Regions from separate parts of the Kitasatospora sp. NPDC088346 genome, predicted to be linked through region 1. Evidence: riboswitches for the same ligand, from Rfam matches in the RefSeq annotation. Region 1 holds a riboswitch; each other region holds the start of a gene.
The links. A riboswitch is a leader RNA that binds a small molecule or an ion and turns the genes downstream of it on or off. The one in region 1 is predicted to bind cobalamin.
Positions count from the first base shown of each region.

Region 2: linked by a shared signal. The riboswitch ahead of cobN (cobaltochelatase subunit CobN) and the one ahead of ACIOFR_RS12980 (ribonucleoside-diphosphate reductase subunit alpha) in region 1 are both predicted to bind cobalamin.
Region 3: linked by a shared signal. The riboswitch ahead of ACIOFR_RS26990 (peptidase) and the one ahead of ACIOFR_RS12980 (ribonucleoside-diphosphate reductase subunit alpha) in region 1 are both predicted to bind cobalamin.
Region 4: linked by a shared signal. The riboswitch ahead of metE (5-methyltetrahydropteroyltriglutamate--homocysteine S-methyltransferase) and the one ahead of ACIOFR_RS12980 (ribonucleoside-diphosphate reductase subunit alpha) in region 1 are both predicted to bind cobalamin.

Region 1 is NZ_JBIURH010000007.1:193,835-197,849, reverse strand. It holds gene ACIOFR_RS12980 (ribonucleoside-diphosphate reductase subunit alpha) at 1-1,252, opposite strand, end outside; cobalamin riboswitch at 1,521-1,664, opposite strand; gene ACIOFR_RS12975 (GNAT family N-acetyltransferase) at 1,735-2,241, opposite strand; gene ACIOFR_RS12970 (helix-turn-helix domain-containing protein) at 2,550-3,524, shown strand; gene ACIOFR_RS12965 (histidine phosphatase family protein) at 3,589-4,015, opposite strand, start outside.
Region 2 is NZ_JBIURH010000002.1:163,231-167,245, reverse strand. It holds gene cobN (cobaltochelatase subunit CobN) at 1-2,581, opposite strand, end outside; cobalamin riboswitch at 2,702-2,844, opposite strand; gene ACIOFR_RS04350 (hypothetical protein) at 2,940-4,015, shown strand, end outside.
Region 3 is NZ_JBIURH010000025.1:69,145-73,159, reverse strand. It holds gene ACIOFR_RS26990 (peptidase) at 1-912, opposite strand, end outside; cobalamin riboswitch at 1,026-1,180, opposite strand; partial or broken gene ACIOFR_RS26985 (ECF transporter S component) at 1,246-2,049, opposite strand; gene ACIOFR_RS26980 (ABC transporter ATP-binding protein) at 2,046-3,662, opposite strand; gene ACIOFR_RS26975 (energy-coupling factor transporter transmembrane protein EcfT) at 3,659-4,015, opposite strand, start outside.
Region 4 is NZ_JBIURH010000013.1:101,875-105,889, reverse strand. It holds gene ACIOFR_RS19425 (short-chain fatty acyl-CoA regulator family protein) at 1-1,142, shown strand, start outside; cobalamin riboswitch at 1,488-1,639, shown strand; gene metE (5-methyltetrahydropteroyltriglutamate--homocysteine S-methyltransferase) at 1,797-4,015, shown strand, end outside.

The sequences.
Region 1 (4,015 bases):
CGTCGGTGACCTCGATGATCTCGGTGCAGAGGTTCGAGGAGTGCACCGTGCGGCCGGGCAGCGCGGTCTGGTTGGCGGCGCGGTTGGAGGCGTCCTTGAAGGTCATCCAGCCGTTGCCGGTCTGCGCCAGGGTGCGCATCATGCGGGCGTAGAGGGTCTGCGCCGGGATGGTGCGGACGGCCTTGCCGGCCTGCTCGGCCTTCAGGTACGCCTCGTCGAAGTCGGCGCCCCACAGGTCGACCAGCTCGGGCACGTCGGCCGGGGAGAACAGCGACCAGTCCGCGTCGGCGTTGACCCGGCGCATGAACTCGTCCGGGATCCAGTGCGCCAGGTTGAGGTTGTGGGTGCGGCGGGCCTCTTCGCCGGTGTTGTCGCGGAGCTCCAGGAACTCCTCGATGTCGGCGTGCCAGGTCTCCAGGTAGACGCAGGCCGCGCCCTTGCGGCGGCCGCCCTGGTTGACGGCGGCGACCGAGGAGTCCAGCGTGCGCAGGAACGGCACGATGCCGTTGGACTGGCCGTTGGTGCCGCGGATCAGGCTGCCGCGCGAGCGGATCCGGCTGTAGGACAGGCCGATGCCGCCGGCGTGCTTGGACAGCCGGGCGATCTGCGCGTAGCGCGAGTAGATCGAGTCCAGGTTGTCCAGCGGCGAGTCCAGCAGGTAGCAGCTGGACATCTGCGGGTGCTTGGTGCCGGAGTTGAACAGGGTCGGCGAGGACGGCAGGTAGGAGAGCGCGCTCATCAGCGCGTACAGCTCGGCCACCTCGCGCACCGACTTCTCGCTGTCGCCGACCGCCAGACCGGCCGCGACGCGCAGCAGGAAGTGCTGCGGGGTCTCGATCACCTTGCGGGTGATCGGGTGGCGCAGCAGGTAGCGGGACTGCACGGTCCGCAGGCCGAAGTACTCGAAGCGGTCGTCGCCGGTCCGGTCGATCAGCGCGTCGAAGGAGTCCGCGTGCCGGGCCACGAAGGCGGCCGTGGTGTCGCCGATCAGGCCCTCGGCGTGGCCGACGGCGATCGAGGCGGAGAACGACACGGCGCCCTGACCGACCGCCTCGTCCAGGATCTCCAGCGCCAGCAGGCGGGCGGCCAGCTTCGAGTACTGGGGGTCCTCGGCGATCATCGACGCGGCGGCCTCCACGGCCAGCCCGCGCAGCTCCGCGAAGTCGGAGCCGGCGTGGCGGCCGCGCAGCGCGGCGGCGGCGACGTGGCCGGGGTCCACCTGGGGGAGGTCGGTGCTGCGGTCGGTGAGCATCCGGAGCAGCGCGGCACCGGGGTCGCTCTCGGCGGCGTTGGGGGCACCACCCGGCCGGAGGCTGGGGGAGGAACCCTGGGACGGCAGGGCGACTGAGGCGGCGACGGTCAAGGCGCACTCTCTCCTGTGGCGGCGGCGGACGAGATCGGCCGGACCGGCTTCAGGCAGGGGGGAGCGGCACGCCGAATCACCAGGCGCGCGTGGTCTCACCCCGGCCCACCCGCGAGGCCCGGACGGTACTGCGGTGCTGCAAGGCATCTGCGGGGAAGCCGTGTGGCACACCGTCGGCAGGTCTCGGACTCGCGGGCCCAGGGGTGCTGGGCAGCCCGCTCACCGTTGCGGGGCAGTCCCGGACTCGCACCGGGTTTCCCTGCGTCGACAGCGAGAGCGAGCATACATGTTGTGGCGGTCTCAGGATGCGGCACCAGATGTAGTGCCGCGTGTCGTGGTCGCTCGACTGCGTGGAGCCACCGGACCACCCGTCAGAATGTGATCGAATAAACGATCACGTCGATGCCGGGCGCCGGCTCCCAGTCCCGCGCGGGCGTCCGCAGGAACCCGAGTCGTTCGTAGACGCGGTGCGCCGCGGCCATGTGCGGACGGGTGGAGAAGGCCATCCCGGTCAGCCCGAGCTCGCGGCTGCGCGCCATCGCCGCCCGCACCAGCGCGCCGCCCGCGCCGCGGCCGCGGGCGGCCCGGGCGACCGCGAGCATCCGGATCTCGCCCTCGTGCGGCTCGGCGATGTCGGCCCACGGGTTGCCGCCCGGGGCGAAGGTCACGCAGCCGAGCACGGTGCCGTCCGCGGGGTCGACGGCGACGAGGAGCTCGGCCTCCTCGGCCCGGCGCCGGGCGTCCGCCAGGAGGCCGGCGTAGGGCCCGTCGGGCTTGCTGTGGCCCTCTCCGACGTAGACCTCGACGGTGAGCTCGCCGGCGGCGTCGAGGTCCTCCTCGCGGGCGCGGCGGATGACGAGGTCGGTGTCGGTGTCCATGCCCCAAGTCTGCCGAAGGCCGGACCGGGGGTGGCGGGCAGGGTGCCGTGCAGGCGGTCCGGCAGGGCGGGGTCGGCCGGGTAGCCGCCGGCCCGGTGCCAGTTGTCCCGGCCGTGCCGGCCGGTGCGGTCGAGGTCGCGTCCGACCAGCAGGCCCAGCAGGCCGAAGCCCCCGACCGCACCGGCCAGGAGGAGCGCGTTCGCAAGGATCGAAGAGGTCATGCCTCCAGCCTGGCGGCCGGGCCGCGGCCGAACGAGTGGCAGAAATGCCCACTTGCATCGAAATGCTGCCACCGGCATCCTGGAGCCATGCTGAAGAACGTGGTGGCCGTGGTCCTGGAGGAGGTCCACCCCTTCGAACTGGGCGTGGCCTGCGAGATCTTCGGGCTGGACCGCAGTGACGACGGTCTGCCGGTGTACGACTTCGCGCTCGCCTCGGCCCGCCCCGGGCTGCTGCGCACCCACGCGGGCTTCCGGGTGGAGGTGCCGCACGGGGTGGAGCGGATCGCCGGGGCGGACCTGGTGATCACGGCCGCGACCGGGCTCCAGGAGGAGTTCCCCGCCGAGCTGGTGGAGGCCCTGCGAACCGCGGTGGAGCGCGGCGCCCGGGTGCTGTCGATCTGCAGCGGCACCTTCCTGCTCGGTGCGGCCGGCCTGCTCGACGGCCGCCGCTGCACCACCCACTGGCGCCACTCCGACCGCCTCGCCGCGCGCTTCCCGCTCACCCGGGTCGAGCCGGACGTGCTGTACGTCGACGAGGACCCGGTGATCACCGCGGCCGGCACCGCCTCGGGCATCGACGCCTGCCTGCACCTGGTCCGCAAGCTGCAGGGCGCCGAGGTGGCCCGGGCGATCGCCCGCCGGATGGTGGTCGCGCCGCACCGCGAGGGCGGCCAGGCGCAGTTCATCGCCCGCCCGCTGCCGGTCGAGGACGGCGACTCGCTGGGCGGGGTCCTGGACTGGATGCGTCGCCACCTGGACCGGGAGAACACCGTCGACGAGCTGGCCGCCCGGGCCCACATGTCACCGCGGACCTTCGCCCGCCGCTTCCACCAGGAGACCGGGACCACGCCGCACCGCTGGCTGACCGGTCAGCGGCTGCTGCTGGCCCAGCGGCTGCTGGAGGGCACCGAGGAGCCGGTGGACGCGGTGGCGGCCCGCTGCGGCTTCGGCAACGCCGCCACGCTGCGACACCACTTCGGACGCCGGCTGGGCACCACACCGCAGGCGTACCGCCGGGCGTTCGCGGGCGGCGGCCTGCGGGGCCCGGCGGAGCGGGTGTGACGGGTCGGACGGGCGGGACGCGAGGCGGCGGGCACGACGGGCACGGGGCGGCCTCCGGGGCCGGTCAGTCCAGGTGCCCGGTGGCGTTCCAGCCCTCGGGGACGAGCCGGCCCCGGTCGGCCCGCCAGAGGCTGGCGGAGCAGTTGCGCACCGCGTCGAGGGCGAGCAACTGCTGCTCGGTGAGCCGGTCCAGGATGTAGCGCAGCATCAGGACGGTACAGTCGTGGGCGACCACCAGTACCGGCCGGCCGTCCTCCTCCTCGGCCAGGTCGCGCAGCAGGCTGCGCATCCGCAGGGCCACGTCGAGCCAGGACTCCCCGCCCGGCGGCCGGTAGTGCAGCTCGCCCATCCGGCGGCGGCGGACCGCCTCGGCCGGGTGCTCCTTCTCGATGGCCGCCTTGGTGAGCATCTCCAGGATGCCCAGCTCTCTGTCCCGTAGCCGTTCGTCGTAGCGGATCGGCAGGTTGACCGGCACCGCGCCCAGGCCGGAG
Region 2 (4,015 bases), on a different contig from region 1:
CGCTGGTGCCCCACAGCGAGAGGCCGACCGACGGCGGGTAGGCGCCGTCGTTGTCCGCCCGGTAGCGCTCGATCAGCGAGCCGGCCAGCGCCTGGCCGGTCTCCCAGGCCAGCCGGCTCGGTACGGCCTTCGGGTCGACGGAGTAGAAGTTGCGGCCGGTCGGCAGCACGTTGACCAGGCCCCGCAGCGGCGAACCGGACGGGCCGGCCGGCACGAAGCCGCCGTTCAGGGCGTGCAGCACCGCGTCCAGCTCGTCGGTGGTGGCCGACAGCCGGGGGACCACCTGGCGGGCGGCGAAGTCGAGCACCTCGCGGACGGCCTCCGGGTGGCCCGCGGCGACCTTCTCCACCGCCTCCGGCGCCCAGTCCTGCGCCTCCATCGCCTCGACCAGGGCGCGGGCCTGCGCCTCGGCGGCGTCGGTGGCGCCGAGCGTCAGCGCCGCCTCGTCCAGGCCGAGCGCCTCGCGCAGGCCGGGCAGCGCGCTGACCCCGCCCCAGATCTGCCGGGCCCGCAGGATGGCCAGCACGATGTTGACCCGGTCGGTGCCCTGCGGCGCCTGGCCGAGCACGTGCAGGCCGTCCCGGATCTGGGCGTCCTTCACCTCGCACAGCCAGCCGTCGACGTGCAGCAGGAAGTCGTCGAAGCCGTCGTCCTCGGGCCGCTCGTCCAGCCCCAGGTCGTGGTCGAGCCGGGCGGCCTGGATCAGCGTCCAGATCTGCGCGCGGATCGCCGGCAGCTTGGCCGGGTCCATCGCCGCGATGTTGGAGTGCTCGTCCAGCAGCTGCTCCAGGCGCGCGATGTCACCGTACGAGTCGGCCCGGGCCATCGGCGGCACCAGGTGGTCGACCAGGGTGGCGTGCGCCCGGCGCTTGGCCTGGGTGCCCTCGCCCGGGTCGTTGACCAGGAACGGGTAGACCAGCGGCAGGTCGCCGAGTACGGCGTCCGGGCCGCAGTCCGCGGACAGCGCCGCGGTCTTGCCGGGCAGCCACTCCAGGTTGCCGTGCTTGCCGAGGTGCACCACGGCGTCGGCGCCGAAGCCGCCGTCCTCCTGCGCGGCCGCGATCCAGCGGTAGGCGGCCAGGTAGTGGTGGCTGGGCGGCAGGTCCGGGTCGTGGTAGATGGCGACCGGGTTGGCACCGAAACCGCGCGGCGGCTGGATCAGCACCAGCAGGTTCCCCGAGCGGATCGCGGCCAGCACGATGTCGCCGTCCGGGTTCTGCGAGCGGTCCACGTACAGCTCGCCGGGCGGCGGGCCCCAGTGCTCCTCGACCCGCCCGCGCAGGCCCTCCGGCAGGGTGGCGTACCAGCGGCGGTAGTCGGCGGCCGGGATCCGGACCGGGTTGCGGGCCAGCTGGTCCTCGGTCAGCCAGTCCTGGTCGTAGCCGCCGGCCGCGATCAGCGCGTGGATCAGCGCGTCGCCCTCGTGCTGGTCCTCGGACGCGTCGTCCAGGCCGGGCAGGCCGGTGCCGAGGTCCATGCCCTCCGCGCGCAGCCGCTCCAGCAGGCGCATCGCGCTGGCCGGGGTGTCCAGGCCGACGGCGTTGCCGACCCGGGCGTGCTTGGTCGGGTACGCCGACAGCACCAGCGCCAGCCGGCGCTCGGCCGCCGGGACGTACCGCAGCCGGGCGTGCCGCACCGCGATGCCGGCCACCCGGGCCGCCCGCTCGGGGTCGGCGGCGTAGACCGTCAGGCCGTCCTCGTCCAGCTCCTTGAAGGAGAACGGCACGGTGATCAGCCGGCCGTCGAACTCCGGCACGGCGACCTGGGTGGCGGTGTCCAGCGGGGACAGGCCGTCGTCGCTGGCCTCCCAGGCCGCCCGCGACCAGGTCAGGCACAGCGCCTGGAGGATCGGCCGGTCCAGTGCGGCGAGCGCGCCCGCGTCCCAGGCCTCCTCGTCACCGCCGGCCTGCGCGTCGGCCGGCCGGGTGCCGCCGGCCGCCAGCACGGTGGTGACGATCGCGTCGGCGGTGCCCAGCCGCGCCAGCAGCTCCGGCTCGGCGCCGCGCAGCGAGGAGCAGTACAGCGGCAGCGCCCGGGCGCCGTGGTCCTCGATCGCCCGGCAGAGCGTCTCGACGAAGCCGGTGTTGCCGCTCATGTGGTGGGCGCGGTAGTACAGCACCGCGATCACCGGGCCCTCGGTGGTCCGGGCGGTGCGCTCCAGCGGCCCCCACTCGGGCGCGGACGCCGGCGGCGCGAAGCCGTGGCCGGTCAGCAGCACCGTGTCGGAGAGGAAGGCGCCCAGCTCGGCGAGGTTCGCCGGGCCGCCGTGCGCGAGGTAGGCGTGCGCCTCGGCGGCGATGCCGGCCGGGACGGTGGACAGCTCCATCAGCTGGGCGTCCGGGGCCTGCTCACCGGTCAGCACGATCACCGGGCGCGGGCCGGCCAGCAGCGCGTCCAGGCCCTCCTGCCAGGCGCGGCGGCCGCCCAGCAGCCGGACGACCACCAGGTCGGTGCCCTCGGTCAGCGCGGGAAGGTCCTCGACCGTCAGCCGGGCCGGGTTCCCCAGCCGGAACGGCACCGGGCCCTCGGAGGCCCGGGCGCTGAGCAGGTCGGTGTCGGAGGTCGACAGCAGCAGGATCATGCGAGGGGCCTCCCGGCCTCGTCGGAGAACGGGCGGGCGGCCCAGGACATGCGGCAGCGCACAGGTCAAGCCTTCCTCGGGGTCCGCGCCCCGTGGCGGTGCCCCCCGGCCGCGGGCCGGAGGGTCGGTCTGAGAGACGGCAGGAGTTCCTGGCTCCCACGGCGGTGAACCGTGGTCACAGTGGCGGGACCGCACCGGGTTTGCACCGGTTTCCTCCCCTTGCGCCGTCGCTGGCACGGGCGGCCCGCAGGGCCACCCGCGCAGCATCGTACGGGGTGCCGACCGGCCGCGGAGCTGCTCCGGGACTGTGATCTAGGAGACCGAGGCAGCCGTTCGGACAATCTGTATGCTCGCCGCCATGCCACCCGAACCCGCCGCCCCAGCGCCGGGCCCCGCCCTGCCCGACCGGGGGCAGGCCGACGCCTGCCCCGGCGCACTGCGCCTGCACCCGGCCGACGACGGCGCGCTCGCCCGGATCCGGGTGCCCGGCGGACTGCTCACCGCCCGTCAGGCGCTCGTGCTGGCCGAGGCCGCCGAACAGCTGGGCGACGGTGAACTGGAGACCACCTCGCGGGGCAACGTCCAACTCCGCGGGCTCGGTTCGGACGCCGGCGCCGAACTGGGGGCCCGGCTGCGCGCGGCCGGCCTGCTGCCCTCCGACACGCACGAGCGGGTCCGCAACGTCGTCGCCTCCCCGCTCGCCGGCCTGGACGGCCGCGGCCACGCCGACGTGCAGGCCTGGGTCCGCGAGCTCGACGCGAAGCTGTGCGCCGCCGGCTGGGCCGTCGGCCTGTCCGGCAAGTTCCTCTTCGCCCTCGACGACGGCCGCGGCGACACCGCCTCGCTGGACGCCGATGTGACATTGATCGCAAGGCCCGCCGGCGACGCGCTGCTGCGCCTCGGCCGGGCCGCCACCGCCCGCGCCGTGCCCGCCGGACAGGCCGTGGACGCCGCGCTCACCGCCGCCCGCGACTTCCTGGCCGCGCTGAACGCCACCGGCACCCGCGCCTGGCACCTGCGCGAGGCACCCCACCTGCTCGACCCCGGCCCGCTGCCGCTGCCCGCCTTCACCGACCCGCACCCGCCCCTGGGCGCCCTGCCCGGCGGCCTGTCGGTCGGCCTGCGCTTCGGCCGGGCCTCCGCCGCCGGCTGGCGGCTGCTCGCCGGGGTCGCGGCGGACGGCCTGCGGCTGACCCCGTGGCGCGGCGCGGTCCTGCCCGGCGCGGACGCCGCCCTGCTGCCCCGGCTGGCCGCGGCCGGCTTCCGGACCGAGCCCGGCACCCCCTGGGACCGGGCCACCGCCTGCACCGGGACGCCGGGCTGCGCCAGGTCGCTCGCCGACGTGCGGGCGCACGCCGCCCCGGCGCTCGACGCCGCCGGCCGCCCCGGCCTTCCGGTGCACTGGTCGGGCTGCGAGCGGCGCTGCGGACATCC
Region 3 (4,015 bases), on a different contig from region 1:
GACGGCGCCGCGGTCGGCGGTGGGGGCGGTGCAGCCCGCCTGGAGGCCGGTCAGAAACGTACGGGCCTTGAGGCCGGCCGGGAGGTGGGCGCCCGAGAGCAGGGCCTGGGCGGCCAGGCCGGTGGTGTTGGCGTTGCCGTTCACGGCGCCGGCGGCGGCGAGGCCGCCACCGGGGAGCTGGTGGCCGGCCAGCCAGGTCAGTCCGGCCCGCGCCTTGGCGTGGCGTCCGGTGACGGCGAGGGCCTGGGCGGCGAGGGCGGTGGCGTCGGGATCGCTCGCGCAGGTCGGCTGGCCGAAGTTCAGCGGGAAGCCGCCGTCGGCGCACTGGCTGCCGGCGAGGAAGTCGACGGCGGCGGCCGGGGCTCCGGCGGGCGTGCGGTCGAGTGCGAGCAGCGCGTAGGACTGGCCGAAGGCGTTGCTGTAGTCGCCCCACTGGGAGCGGTCGGAGAACCGGCCGGCCGGGGTCTGCAGGGAGCGCAGCCGGGCGGGCAGGTCGACGCCGCCGAAGGTGGTGGGGTCGGTGCCGCGGACCTCGGCGGCGAGGAGGAGCTTGGCGGTCGCGCCCGCGTACGCCTCGGTGGCGCCGTCGCCGATGTAGCCGGTGAGGACGTCGGGCCTGGCCAGCCAGCTGGTGGCCCTGGCTGCGGCGCCGTCGGCGGTGCGGGCGGCGGCGAGGGCGAGGACGGCGTCGACGGTGAGCCCCTGGTCGGGGTAGGCCGTGCCGTCGAAGACGGTCTCGAAGTGGTCGCCGTCGACGAGTTGGCGGGCGAGCCAGCCGGCTGCGGCGGCGTCGGGGCGCCGGGTGCCGCCGGGAGCGGGGGTGTCGGCCGACGCGGTGGTGGCGGGCAGGAGCGCGGTGACGGCGAGGGTGCCGGTGGCGAGGAGGGCGGCGGCGCGCTGGCGCAGCTGCATGGGGTGGCCTTTCCGGGCCTGCGTCCGGACGCACCCGGTCGCGCCGGCGGCGCGCCGCGCGGGGCGCGGCCGGGGGACGGTCGGGGCTCCGACCCGCAGTCCGCGACGGGTGGAAGGACGGTGCCTCCGGGGGCGGGTGTTCGGGCTCGCCTCCGCGCGGGATCGCGTGGTGGCCTACCGTTGCGGGTCAGCGCCGGATTTCGACCGGTCTTCCCCCATTGCCGGAGTTGTCAGCTTTTCTGACGGTTCATCATCCTGGGTGAACGGAGGCGCGGTCAAGGGTTCGGCCGGTGGGGCTTGGGACGGCCGCGTCACCTCCGGGCGCAGGATCCGGATCCGGGTGCCGAAGGCGGCCCGGTCGACGGAGCGGCGCAGCGCGGCGAGCAGGCGCGGTCCGGCGAGGACCACCAGAGAGGCGTTGAGGATGCCGCGGGGGACGTCCCAGCCGAGCGAGGTGGTGGCGTAGAAGACGGCGTACCGGTGGAGGTTGCCGAGCGGCCCGGCCCCGGGGTCGTAGGCGACCGTGGAGGAGGGATCGATGCTCAGCGGCCAGAACCAGAGGTTCATGACGATGCCGTAGGCGAAGCCGGCGGCGACGGTGTAGGCGGCGAGCATCGCGGTCTCGGGACGGCCGGTGGGGCGACGGGGCAGCAGCCCGGCGCCGAGGCCGACCCAGGAGGCGGTGAGCATCTGGAACGGCAGCCAGGGGCCGATCCCGGCGGTGAGCAGGGCGGAGGCGAACATCGCGGTGGAGCCGAGCGCGAAGCCGAAGGCCGGGCCCATCACCCGGCCGCCGAGGACCATCACGACGAACATCGGTTCCAGCCCGGCGGTGCCGGCGCCGAGCGGGCGCAGCGCCGCGCCGACGGCGGCGAGGACGCCGAGCAGGGCGACGGCCTTGGCGTCGGCGGCGCCGTCCAGCAGTGCGGTCAGCACCACCGCGAGGACCAGCACGGTGAGCAGGGCGAACAGCCACGGGGCGTCGGTGTCGTGGGCGACGGCGGAGGTGTGGTCGGCGAGGAAGGGCCAGCCGAACCCGGCGATGCCGACCAGGGTGACGAGGACCAGGGCGAGGACGGAACGGGGGCCGAGGCGGGGCAGGTCCGGGGTGCGGGAGGACAGGTACGGGACGGTCATCGGGTGCCTCCGGCGAGGGCGAGCCGCACGTCGTCGACGGTGAGCAGGGGCGCGGGGGCGAGGACCTTGGCGATCTGCGGGGCGAAGGCGGGCGAGGCGGCGAGTGCGGCGGCGGCGGGTTCGTCGGTGACGAGCTCGCCGTCGGCGAGGACGGCGACGGTGTCGGCGCAGGCCGCGGCGAGTTCCACGTCGTGGGTGACGAGCAGGACGGCGTGGCCGTCCGCGGCGAGTTCGCGCAGGATCTCGGTGGTGCGCTGCTTGGCCGGGTAGTCGAGGCCGCGGGTGGGCTCGTCCAGCAGTAGCAGTCTGGGGCGGCGGACCAGCAGGACGGCCAGGGCGAGGGCGAGGCGCTGGCCGCTGGAGAGGGCGCGCGGGTGGGCGGCCGCCTCGATGCCGGGCACCAGCCGGGCCAGCAGGGCCGCGGTGGCTCCCGGGGTGGCGGCGGCCTCGCGGTCGGCTGCGGCGCACTCCTGGTCGACGCGGTCGTGCAGCAGCAGGTCCCCGGGGTCGGCGGGCACCATGCCGACCAGGGTGGCCGCCTGCCGTCGCCTGAGCCGCGCGGGGTGGTGGCCGGTGACCTCGACCGTGCCGGCGCTGGGCCGGTGCAGGCCGGCGAGGCAGCCGAGCAGGGTGGACTTGCCGGCGCCGTTGCGGCCCATCAGGGCGGTGATCCGGCCGGCGTGCAGGGTGAGGTCGACGCCGCGCAGCGCCGGGACGGGCCCGTGGTGCGCGACCAGTCCGCGTACCCGGGCCACCGGCGCGCCCGGCTCCGAGGCGGGCCGGCGGACGGGGGCGGCGTCGCGCAGCGGGTGGCCGGCGGCCCGGCGGCGGGCGTCGCGGACGCTGAGCGCGACCGGGTCCCAGCCGAGCAGCCGGGAGAGCTCGACCACCGGGGGCGCCACCGGTGAGTCGGCCAGGATCGCGGCGGGGCCGCCGTAGCGGACGGGCCTTCCCCCGCCCGGGACGAGCAGCGCGCTGTCGGCGTACTGGGCGACGCGTTCCAGCCGGTGCTCGGCGAGCAGGACGGTCGTACCGAGGTCGTGGACGAGGCGGGTGAGCGCGGCGAGGACCTCCTCGGCGGCCGGCGGGTCGAGGGCACTGGTGGGCTCGTCCAGCACCAGCAGGGCGGGCTGCGCGGCGAACGCGGCGGCCAGCGCCACGCGCTGCTGCTGTCCGGCGGAGAGCGCGGTGAGCGGCCGGGCGCGAAGCTCGGCGAGGCCGAGCAGGTCGAGGGTCTCCTCGACCCGCCGGCGCATCACCTCCGGCCGGTACGCCAGGCACTCCAGGCCGTAGGCGATCTCCTCCTCGACCGTGTCGGCGACGAACGCGTCGGCCGGGCGCTGCGGGACCACGCCCACGGTGTCGGCGAGTTCGCGCGGCGGATGGTCGGCGGTGTCGCGTCCGGCCGTGCGCACCCGCCCGTACAGGGTGCCGCCGGTGGCGTGCGGGACGGCGCCGTTCACGGTGCGCAGCAGCGTCGACTTGCCGCTGCCGGTCTCCCCCAGGACGAGGACGAGTTCGCCCTCCGGGACGGCGAGGTCGACGCCGGCGAGGACGGGGTGCTCGGCACGGGGGTAGTGGAAGGCGACCTGCTCCCAGTGGACGGCGTTCACGGCTGCAACCTCGCAGGGTCGTTCGATGCGGTGACGGCCTTTGCGGGGCCGGGTGTTCCGGGGTGGGGGCGCCGTGCGTCGGGCCGCTCCGCGACCGCTGGTGGCGGCGGTGTCAGATGGGCGGGCAGCAGTGCGAGGACGAGCCCGGCGACGGCGGGCAGCGGCAGGCCGGGGATCTCCAGGCTCCACGGGTCGGGGGCGAGTCCGGAGTCCGGTCCGCCGGAGAGGACGAAGCAGAGCGCCGTTCCCGCGCCGGCGAGGGCGGTCGTCCACTCGGGCCAGGTCCACGGGTCGGGCCGGTACCGGGTGTGCCGGACGGCCGCCCCGCCCAGGCGCAGCCCGACCACGCAGCC
Region 4 (4,015 bases), on a different contig from region 1:
TCACCCCCGGCGACCTGAACGACCTGGCCGCCCGACTGCCCGCCGTGGCCCGGCTGCTGACCGACCTGAGCCGCAGCCGCCGGGCCGTCGCCGAACAGCTCGCCGTCCTCGCCGGCGACCGCGGCCCGGCCCCCGACACCGCGCGCACCCCGCACGAGCAGGTCCGCGAGTACTTCTACCGCCGCAGGAACTACGTCCACGAACTCGACCTGGCCGCCGAGGAGTTGGCGTCCGGCATCGGGCTGCGGCGCGGCGGGGTCAGGGCGGTGCTCGCCGAACGCCTCGCGTCCGCGCACGGAGTCCGGCTGGCCACGGGGGGCGAGCGCCTGCACGCGTACGACCCGCAGGCCCGGGTGCTGCGGCTCTCGGACCGGCTGCGCCCCGGCCAGCAGGCCTTCCGGATGGCCACCCAACTGGCCTACCTGGAGCACGACCCGCTGCTGTCCGACCTCGCCGCGCAGGACAGCCCGACCGGCTCCACCGCCTGGTCGCTCACCCGGATCGGCCTCGCCAACCACTTCGCCGCCGCCCTCGTCCTGCCGTACGCCGCCTTCCACGCCGAGGCGGAGGCGGCCCGCTACGACATCGAACACCTCGCCGACCACTTCGGCGTCGGCTACGAGACCGTCTGCCACCGGCTCAGCACCCTCCAGCGGCCCCGGCTGCGCGGGGTGCCCTTCTCCTTCGTCCGGGTGGACCGGGCCGGCAACGTCTCCAAACGGCAGTCCGCCACCGACTTCCACTTCTCCCGCACCGGCGGCACCTGCCCGCTCTGGAACGTCTACGAGGCCTTCGCCGCGCCCGGCCGGGTGCACGTCCAGGTCGCCGCCATGCCGGACGGCCGGCGCTACCTGTGGACCGCCCGCGCGGTCACCCGCTCGCCGGGCGGCTGGGGGAAGCCCGGAAAGACCTTCGCCATCGGCCTCGGCTGCGAACTGCGGCACGCCGCACGCCTGGTGTACTCCACCGGCCTCGACCTCGGGGACCAGGGCGCGGCCACCCCGATCGGCCTCGGCTGCAAGGTCTGCGAACGCCCCGCCTGCCCGCAGCGCGCCGCACCCGCCCTCGGCCTGCCCCTGGCGGTGGACGAGCACGCCAGCACCTTCGTCCCGTACCCCGTCCGCACCGGGCCCGCGGAGTGAGGCCCGACGTGCCGGCGGGGACGACCCCGCCGGCGGCCCTGCGGGTGGCGGGACCGCAGGGCGTCCGGCAGCGGGGCGTCCGGCAGCGTCGCGGCCGACGCGGGGCCGCGCCGTCATCGTCGCGGTGACCACCCGGCCGACCGGCCACCCGGCCGACCTGGCGGCCGGCGAGCGCCCCGAAGGCCTCGCGGAAACCGCCCTGCGCCGCCGAGCGACACCGCACGGACGGCCGCGGACCGTCCCACGCCGCCATCCGCCATCCGGACGACCGCGGACCGGGCCGGCGCGATGGCCGTAGGCTGTGCCTCGCAGTCGGTTCGCCCCGCCAGCCAGGCGGGAGCGTCGTAAGAGGGAACCCGGTGGGAATCCGGGACTGCCCCGCAGCGGTGAGTGGGAACGACCGCCGTCACATGCACTGGGCCCGTCGGGGCCCGGGAAGCGACGGCCAGTAGGTGTCCGCCTTCGACAGGTGGACGTGCCCGCGAGTCCGAAGACCTGCCACTGCCCGCGTGCGACCGCACGCGGTGATCTCGGTGACCTCGTGGGCGGGTCGGCGGAGCGGGCGGGCACCCGGTGGTGCCGCGCCCCCACCCTCGTACCCCCGTGCCTCCGTGCTCTCCCGGGATCGCAACGCGACTCGCGAAGGAGAGTTCCGTGTCATCGAGCTCCACCACCCCGCAGGCAAGCCCGCAGGCCACCGTGTACGGCTACCCGAGGCAGGGCCCGAACCGGGAGCTGAAGAAGGCGGTCGAGGGCTACTGGGCCGGCCGCGTCACCGCCGCAGACCTGCGCTCCACCGCCGCCGGGCTGCGCCGCGACAACTGGCGGCGGCTGGCCGAGGCCGGCGTCACCGAGGTTCCCACCGGCGACTTCTCGCTCTACGACCACGTGCTGGACACCACCGTCGCCGTCGGCGCGATCCCGCCGCGCCACCGCGCCGCCGTGGACGCCGACCCGCTGGACGGCTACTTCGCCATGGCCCGCGGCACCCAGGACGTGGCGCCGCTGGAGATGACCAAGTGGTTCGACACCAACTACCACTACCTGGTGCCGGAGTTGGGCCCGGACACGGTCTTCGCCGCCAACTCCGCCAAGGCGGTGTCCGAGCTGCGCGAGGCGCTGCTCCTCGGCCACCGCGCCCGCCCGGTGCTGGTCGGCCCGCTGACCTACCTGCTGCTCGCCAAGCCCGCGCCCGGCACGGCCGCCGACTTCCAGCCGGTCACCCTGCTCGACCGGCTGCTGCCCGTCTACGCCGACCTGCTCGCGGACCTGCGCGCGGCCGGCGCCGAGTGGGTCCAGCTGGACGAGCCCGCCCTCGTCCAGGACCGCACCCCGGCCGAACTGGGCGCCGCCGCACGGGTCTACCGCGAACTCGGCGCGCTCACCGACCGGCCGAGCATCCTGGTGGCGACCTACTTCGACCGGGCCGGCGAGGCGCTGAAGGTCCTCGCCAGGGCCCCGATCGAGGGCGTCGGCCTGGACTTCACCGGCCCCGCCGCCGCGAACCTCGCCGACCTCGCCGCCGTCGGCGGGCTGCCCGGCAAGCGGCTGATCGCCGGCGTGGTGGACGGCCGCAACATCTGGATCAACGACCTGGAGAGGTCCCTCACCACCCTGGCCACGCTGCTCGGCCTCGCCGGCCGGGTCGACGTCGCCCCCTCCTGCTCGCTGCTGCACGTCCCGCTGGACGCCACCGCCGAACGCGACCTCGACCCGCAGGTGGCCCGGTGGCTCGCCTTCGCCCGGCAGAAGACGGCCGAGATCGCCACCCTCACCCGGGGCCTGCGCGAGGGCACCGACGTGATCGGCGCCGAACTCGCCGCCAACCGCGCCGACCTGGCCTCCCGGGCCGCCTCCGCGCTCACCCACGACCCGGCCGTCCGCGCGCGGGTCGCGGCCACCACCACCGCCGACGCCCGCCGCGCCCAGGCGTACCCCGAGCGCGCCTCGGCCCAACGGGCGCGCCTCCGACTGCCGTTGCTGCCCACCACCACCATCGGATCCTTCCCGCAGACCGCCGAGCTGCGGGTGGCCCGCGCCGACCTGCGAGCCGGCCGGATCGACCGGGAGGGCTACCGCGAGCGGATGCGCGCCGAGGTCCGCGAGGTGATCGCCTACCAGGAGAAGGCGGGCCTGGACGTCCTGGTGCACGGCGAGCCCGAACGCAACGACATGGTGCAGTACTTCGCCGAGCAGCTCACCGGTTACCTCGCCACGCAGCAGGGCTGGGTCCAGTCGTACGGGACCCGGTACGTGCGCCCGCCGGTGCTGGCCGGCGACATCTCCCGCCCGCACCCGATGACCGTCGACTGGTACCGCTACGCCCAGGACCTGACCGACCGTCCGGTCAAGGGCATGCTCACCGGCCCGGTCACCATGCTCGCCTGGTCCTTCGTCCGCGACGACCAGCCCCTCGGCGACACCGCACGGCAGGTCGCCCTCGCCCTGCGCGACGAGGTGGACGACCTGGAAGCCGCCGGCGCCGCCGTGATCCAGGTCGACGAACCCGCGCTGCGCGAGACCCTCCCGCTGCGGGCCGCCGACCGGGCGGCGTACCTGGACTGGGCCACCCGGGCGTTCCGGCTCTCCACCTCCGGGGTGCGCGCGGACACCCAGATCCACACGCACATGTGCTACGCCGAGTTCGGTGCGATCATGACCGCGATCGACGAGCTCGACGCCGACGTGATCTCGCTGGAGGCGGCCCGCTCGCACATGGAGGTCGCCCACGAACTGGCCGCGGCGGGCTACCCGCGCGAGGTCGGCCCCGGGGTCTACGACATCCACTCGCCGCGGGTGCCGAGCACCGCGGAGGCCGCCGCCCTGCTCCGCGCCGGCCTGGCGGCCATCCCGGCCGAGCGGCTGTGGGTCAA